3 regions of the Parasphingorhabdus sp. NYA22 genome follow, and region 1 is predicted to be linked to each of the others. Evidence: predicted binding sites of a transcription regulator. Region 1 holds the regulator's gene; each other region holds the start of a gene.
The links. Region 1 encodes LexA, which represses DNA repair genes until DNA is damaged. Its sites were predicted from a motif close to GTTCCNCNCTTGTTCT; they were not measured.
Positions count from the first base shown of each region.

Region 2: a site for LexA is predicted at 824-839, ahead of ACWFTY_RS07890 (ATP-dependent helicase). Genes of this name have one in related genera too.
Region 3: a site for LexA is predicted at 1,231-1,246, ahead of ACWFTY_RS06750 (S24 family peptidase). Genes of this name have one in related genera too.

Region 1 is NZ_OZ333477.1:1,751,365-1,753,634, forward strand. Features, by position in the region: gene ACWFTY_RS08455 (ComEC/Rec2 family competence protein) at 1-742, shown strand, start outside; gene lexA (transcriptional repressor LexA) at 736-1,428, opposite strand; gene ACWFTY_RS08465 (hypothetical protein) at 1,574-2,270, opposite strand, start outside.
Region 2 is NZ_OZ333477.1:1,629,401-1,631,670, reverse strand. Features, by position in the region: partial or broken gene rsmD (16S rRNA (guanine(966)-N(2))-methyltransferase RsmD) at 19-579, shown strand; gene ACWFTY_RS07895 (hypothetical protein) at 576-701, opposite strand; gene ACWFTY_RS07890 (ATP-dependent helicase) at 843-2,270, shown strand, end outside.
Region 3 is NZ_OZ333477.1:1,400,460-1,402,729, reverse strand. Features, by position in the region: gene ACWFTY_RS06755 (phospholipase effector Tle1 domain-containing protein) at 1-709, opposite strand, end outside; gene ACWFTY_RS06750 (S24 family peptidase) at 1,313-1,948, shown strand; gene mobF (MobF family relaxase) at 1,972-2,270, opposite strand, start outside.

The DNA.
Region 1 (2,270 bases):
CGTCGGACTGGGCGCGCCGGTCTGGTGGCTCTGCGAACAGGCACTGGGCAGCCTGATCGCATTGGCCCATTTTGTCTCAAGCCGGCCCGGAGCGGTGACGATGTTGCCGACCATGAACGTGATCGCCTTCGGACTGGTGCTGCTCGGCGGCCTCTGGCTCTGTCTGTGGCGAGAGCGCTGGCGCTATTGGGGTGTGATCCCGGCAGTTATCGGGGCATTGCTCATCATCACAAACCGCGCACCGGATATCTATATCACCGGTGACGGCCGCCATGTCGGTATCCGCAACGATCAGGGAGAGCTGGCGATGCTCCGTACCAGCGGCGGAGACTTTATTCGCGACATGATCCGTGAAAATGCCGGCGTGGAGGGGAAATCGCAGGCGCTCGAAGACTGGCCGAATGCCGATTGCAACGCCGACAGCTGTCTGGTCACGATCCGTGCGGGCGAGCGGGACTGGCAGATATTGGCGACCCGCAGCGCTCACTATATTCCGTCCCTGGCATTGTCGGCCGCCTGCCGCCGCGCGGATATTGTGGTCAGCGAAAGACGGCTGCCGCAAAGCTGTGCGCCGCGCTGGTTAAAGGCCGACCGCAGCCTGCTGTCACAGGTTGGCGGCATGACCATCAATCTGGAAAACCAGCACATATCTGCCGCGCTAGGCTGGACCGGCAGGCATATATGGACCCGCTATCGCGCCGCTGCGACCGGAGGCGATGACAGCGGCAAGCGGGATCAGTAGCGGCGCAGCAATCCGGCCATCTTGCCCTGAATGCGCACTTCGCCTTCGCCATAAATCTGCGGCTCATAGGCGGCGTTGGCGGGGTCGAGGCGGATGCTTCGACCCTCCTTGCGCAGATATTTCAGCGTCGCTTCTTCGTCGTGGATCAAGGCCACGACAATCTCGCCATCGCGCGCGACTTCGGTTTTCTGGATCAGCGCGTAATCGCCGTCGAGAATGCCTGCGTCGATCATCGAATCGCCTGACACTTCCAGCGCAAAATGTTCGCCGGGGCCGAGCAGGGCGGCCGGGACGCTGAGCGCCGACTGGCCTTCCATCGCCTCGATCGGAGCGCCAGCGGCGATCCGGCCGTGCAACGGAATTTCCAGCACATCATTATTGGCAGCCGGAGCAGGATTGGAAATGACTTCGCGCACCGGTGTTTCCGGGTGCAGCGAGACAACATTGGAGGGCTCCGCTTCGTGCACGCCGCCTTCCGGCAGCTTCAACACTTCCAGCGCGCGCGCCCGGTTGGGCAGGCGGCGAATGAAGTGCCGCTCCTCGAGCGCACTGATCAGCCGGTGAATGCCCGACTTGGACTTGAGCCCGAGCGCTTCCTTCATTTCCTCGAACGAGGGAGAAACGCCGCTATCCTTCAGCCTGTCATCAATGAAACAGAGCAATTCATGTTGCTTTTGCGTGAGCATGTCCAAAATCCTGTTCAGGGAACGAATAAAGAACAATTATGAAACAAAACAGGTTAAGTCAAGCGGGAAGTGATTATCCCTCTTGCATACGTAACACCGAGCGACCCCTCCTTAAGCGGGGAGATGGGCGGTGATTAAGCTGGCTTTACTCTGCTTTTTTACGATCTTCCAAGGGGATGAAGTCCCTGCCAGTTACCTTCCGAGCACCTTTAGTAGTGGTAAGTGCATAACCCTCTGTAATTCGATCAATATCTCCGGACGGCAACTGGTAGCTACCGAAAATCCTAACGTACAACTCGTACCCAACTGGCAAGTCAGAGCCTGCGTTATTAATCTTCATAAACTCGGTTTGGCCTGGGAAAACCGTAGTGCCATTCGTGTCATCCAGTTCAGGAATTGGACTTGCATAAAAAACTGGTGGCATAGCAACGGAGTCTCCATCTTTCAAAAAGTTAGTGGCTGGAGTTTTCCCAATGTTCTTGAAGCACACGCTAATACTGCCATCTTCATTCATTTTAATGGCGTTGACTATCAACCATGGTCTTTGCGCATTCTGAGCAATTCTATTGGCTTCAAAGCCAGCATTAGCCGCGCGCCTAGCTTCCCAAAAAGTGTAAAAAACCAGACCAATACCAAAGAATCCTACGGCCATAGCTATTATAGTAGCTCGTCCAGTAGTGCGGCTCCACAAAGCGGCTTTTTGCTGTGCCTGAAGATCGTATTCTTTGCGACGTCCTTCGCGGGCTCGTTCTTGTTTCTCAAATATGCACTTATCGATCTCCGCAGACGAGATCATGGGGCATTCGTCTTCCACGCCTATGTAGGGGGATTGTGTGTAATCA
Region 2 (2,270 bases), 120 kb from region 1:
GCTCAGGACGAACGGCATAAGATGCGCATAATTGCAGGAAATTGGCGGGGCCGGAAAATCGTCGCGCCCAAAGGCGAAACCACTCGTCCGACCGCCGACCGCACGCGCGAACGGCTGTTCTCGATGCTGACCAGCCGACTCGGCGACTTTGAAGATTTGCAGATACTTGACCTGTTTTCCGGTTCGGGCGCTCTGGGCCTGGAAGCCTTGTCACGCGGAGCCGCGCATTGCACCTTTGTCGAGCAGGACAAGGACGCGATCAGGGCGCTGGAAAAGAATATCGAAACGCTGGGAGCAGATGCCGATGTCCGGATCGGTTCCGTCCTGCACTTGGGTGCAGCGCGGAAACCTTATGATCTGGTTCTGATGGATCCGCCCTATGATTCGGGCGCTGGCGCGGTGGCGCTGGATAAGTTAGGCCGTCACGGCTGGTTCGGGCCATATAGCTGGATCGCCATTGAGACGGCGCGACATGAAAATGTTGAAGTGAAGGGGTTTGATCTCGATTGCGTCCGCGACAGCGGCAAGGCGCGGATTCATCTTCTGCGCCCCACGCAGTCGTCTCAACCGGAAAGCTAGCCGCCCATCATCGTCAGGATCGAAGCGGTTTCACTGCCATGCTGGTACACCGTCGAATAGACGCTGACGCCAGCCATCATCAAGGTCGCGACAATCGCGCTGGTAAATAGTCTCTTGCTCATCTTATGCTCCATCTGCTGGCCGATACCGGCATTTGATTGACAAATGGTGCACCGCAACAAAGATTACAACCTGCCCTTTGGGTCATGTCAAAATAGATATTGGCCTTGCCGCACGCGTCGATGTTCCCTAACTGTTCACGCGTGACCGATACTGTCAATATACCCAAAGAGAATGACCCGCCCTATGTCCGTGGTCTGAATGCACCCCAGCGCGAGGCCGTGCTGACCAGCGAAGGGCCGGTGCTGGTGCTCGCTGGCGCAGGCACCGGTAAAACCGCGGCCCTCACCCGGCGAATCGCCCATATCGTCTATTCCCGCAAAGCGTGGCCCAGCGAGATTCTCGCGGTGACCTTTACCAACAAGGCCGCCCGCGAGATGAAGGAGCGGATCGCGACGATTGTCGGCGAGAATTTTGAAGGCATGCCCTGGCTTGGCACCTTCCACAGTATCGGCGCGAAAATGTTGCGCCGTCATGCCGAAATGGTCGGACTGCAGAGCAATTTCACCATTCTTGACACCGACGACCAGATTCGCCTGCTCAAGCAATTGATCCAGGCCGAGGATGTCGACGACAAGCGCTGGCCGGCAAGGATGCTTGCGGGGCTGATTGACCAGTGGAAGAACCGCGGCCTCAACCCGCGAGATCTCGATGCCAACGAGGCCGAGCGCTATGACAATGGCAAGGGCCAGCATTTCTACACGCTTTATCAGGAGCGGCTGAAAGCGCTCAACGCCTGCGACTTCGGCGACCTGCTGCTGCATTCGCTGAACCTGCTCAAGAATCACCGCGATATTCTCGAGCGTTACCAGAGGCAGTTCAAATATATTCTCGTCGACGAATATCAGGACACCAACAGCTCGCAATATCTCTGGCTCCGCCTGCTCGCGCAGAGCCACAAGAATATCTGCTGCGTCGGCGACGACGACCAGTCGATCTATTCGTGGCGCGGCGCGGAAGTCGCCAATATCCTGAAGTTCGAGAAGGATTTTCCCGAAGCCAAGGTGGTCAAGCTGGAGCAGAATTACCGCTCGACGCCGCATATATTGGCCGCCGCATCGGGCCTGATCAATCACAACTCCGGCCGCCTCGGCAAGACCCTGTGGACCGAGGAAACCGAAGGCGACAAGGTGCAGGTCATCGGCGTCTGGGACGGCCCGGAAGAAGCCCGGCGCATCGGCGATGAAATCGAGGCATTGCAGCAGCTCAAGCAAGTCTCGCTCAACGATGTAGCGATCTTGGTCCGCGCCCAGTTCCAGACGCGCGAATTTGAAGACCGCTTCATCTCGATCGGCATGCCCTACAAGATCATCGGCGGCTTCCGTTTCTACGAGCGCGCCGAAATCCGCGATGCCCTCGCCTATCTGCGGGTCATCACCCAGCCCTCGGATGATCTCGCCTTCGAACGCATCGTCAACACACCCAAGCGCGGCCTCGGCGACAAGACCATCGAAAAGGTCCACCGGCTCGCCCGCGCGCAGGGCATTCCCCTCGCCGCCGCTGCGCTCAGCATCTGTGACACCGACGAACTGCCGCCGCGCGCGCGCAACACCCTGCTTGAGCTTATGCGC
Region 3 (2,270 bases), 350 kb from region 1:
GGACAGGCTCAAACAGGACACGGCGCTCATCGATTGCCACAGCATGGCGCGCCGCCTGCAGCTTGCTGGTTAATTTGGCATCGTGAAACTTAAATTTTCGGTTTATCCAAGTGGCTCCAGGAATAAATTTGGGACAGCCCAGCGCAGCCACCGTGTCCCAAACACCAATATATTTGATTTGCAGGATAGGAATATCGCGCCAGTCCATTTCGCTACAATTCTCCTGCCGCCAGTCCTTATCCCACTCGCTCACACAGATTTGTGAAGAATATTGGGAACGGAATTTGAGCGCATCAAGCGAGTCATCGCCGTCACCCTTGAAAACTGCCTTATAAAGACCGATCGCTTCTTCGATTTCTTTAGCGCTATCGACATTCAATATTCCGGCATGTCGGATAAAACCGACAAACGAGCGGGCCGTGAAGGCCCCCCGGGAGAAACCGAAAGCAAAAATATGATCGCCGGGTTCGTAATTGAACAGCAAAAAGCGATAGGCATCCCGGATGTTGTCCATCATCCCCTTGCCAAATGCGCCACCGCGAAACCGTTCATCCTTAGCGGTACCGATACCTTCGTCATAGTAGATTAACTGAGGCGTACCATCGGATGCGATCGGCTTGGTCATCTCTGCCAACAGCACAACATTAGTCGGTGAGTCGGCGGCAAGCTTATTCCAAGTCCCGTCAAAACAAAATACCAGTCTTTTCATGCGTGCCCCCAATTTTCGCCAATGTCTAAGTTTTCAATATGCCCCAAAAACCTTTGATGTTAGAAATGCAGGAGAACAATACTAACCCTTAAGACCAGAGCCGTGTGTTCAGCAGTAGTACAGTTTTGGTATTTTCAAATTTCATGCTAAATCAAATGGCTCCGTATTGGAAGATTAATGCGAAACTATATTTGGCACGATAATCTGAGTAAATTCTGAAGGTGTCCGTACACTAATTGCCTATAGGCCTCACGTTCGATCTGAATCGAATAAACCGCATCAACTATTGTTGAGCCCAAGTGGTTGTGATCCCGAGCTAAAAGCTTCTTGTTTCCGCAAATATTCCTCCACTTTCTTCAACGTCCTGGCACGCGGCCTGCGCCCTCCCCTTAAATCCAAAACAAACCTCGGATCACCCACCGCGCGCCTGCCAAACCGCGTCGGCGACATATGTGTCTGCTTAAGGTGCATTTCGATACGATCCAACAGTTTCAATTGAGGTCTCCTCGAATCATAAATTCCTTGCGTTCTTGTTATGTTCCTAGTAGGAAGATTGCATATTGTCTAGGATAAATCCTATTGAGGGGTCGAAAGGCACAAAAGATGGATGATGTACGAAAAACTCTGGACCGGCTGATCCGCGAAAACGGGGATGATTATTCCGGCCTCTCAAAAATGCTTGGCCGTAATGCAGCCTATATCCAGCAGTTCATAAAGCGCGGCACACCGCGCAAACTGGATCCGGAGGACAGGCTTAGGCTGGCGAGCTTTTACGGCATTGACGAACAACTCTTGGGCGGGCCACCGCCAACCGGCAGCGACGGTATGGTCGAAGTCCCTGTGCTTGATGTCAATGTTTCTGCAGGACATGGCGCGCTTGCGACAAGTGAGGATAGGAAAACGCGTTTCTCATTCGATGAACGCTGGCTGCGCAAACTGACACCGGCGAGAGGCGTCAGCCTATCGGTAGTCCGCGTCATGGGCGATTCCATGGAACCGACCCTGTCGGACGGTGATGATGTGCTCGTGGACGCTTCTGATCATGGTTCGCGGCTCCGCGATGGGATCTATGTGATGCGGGTTGATGACACGCTGGTGATCAAGCGAATTGCGCTGCGTCCTGATAGTCCCTTCATTACCATTGCCAGTGATAACCCGACCTATCCGACCTGGGAGGATGTTGATCGCAGCACCGTCCATATCGCAGGTCGCGTGCTTTGGTTTGGTCGCGCGCTTTGAGAGGAATATCGCTCTGAGCTATTCTAAATCCCCATATCCAATGGCTTGCTGTGCTCTTTCTCAAGTTCTCGCTGGTCCTGTTGCGGTTCTTTGGGCGCAAGTTCATTTCCTTTGGCAAGCCCCGTGGCAGCGGCTTTACCAAGACGCTTGGTCACTTCGAGCGCCGATGTTTTTGCGCCGTCATTCTTTTCAACCGCCGTTTCCAGTTTCTCGCGGTTATCAACAATTAGCGTCAAACCATCCCGCAATCTGGTAATCGTAACCAGAAACGTCTGCTTGTTGGAAAGATTGCGTTCACGGCTATCCATGACGGCGATCCCGC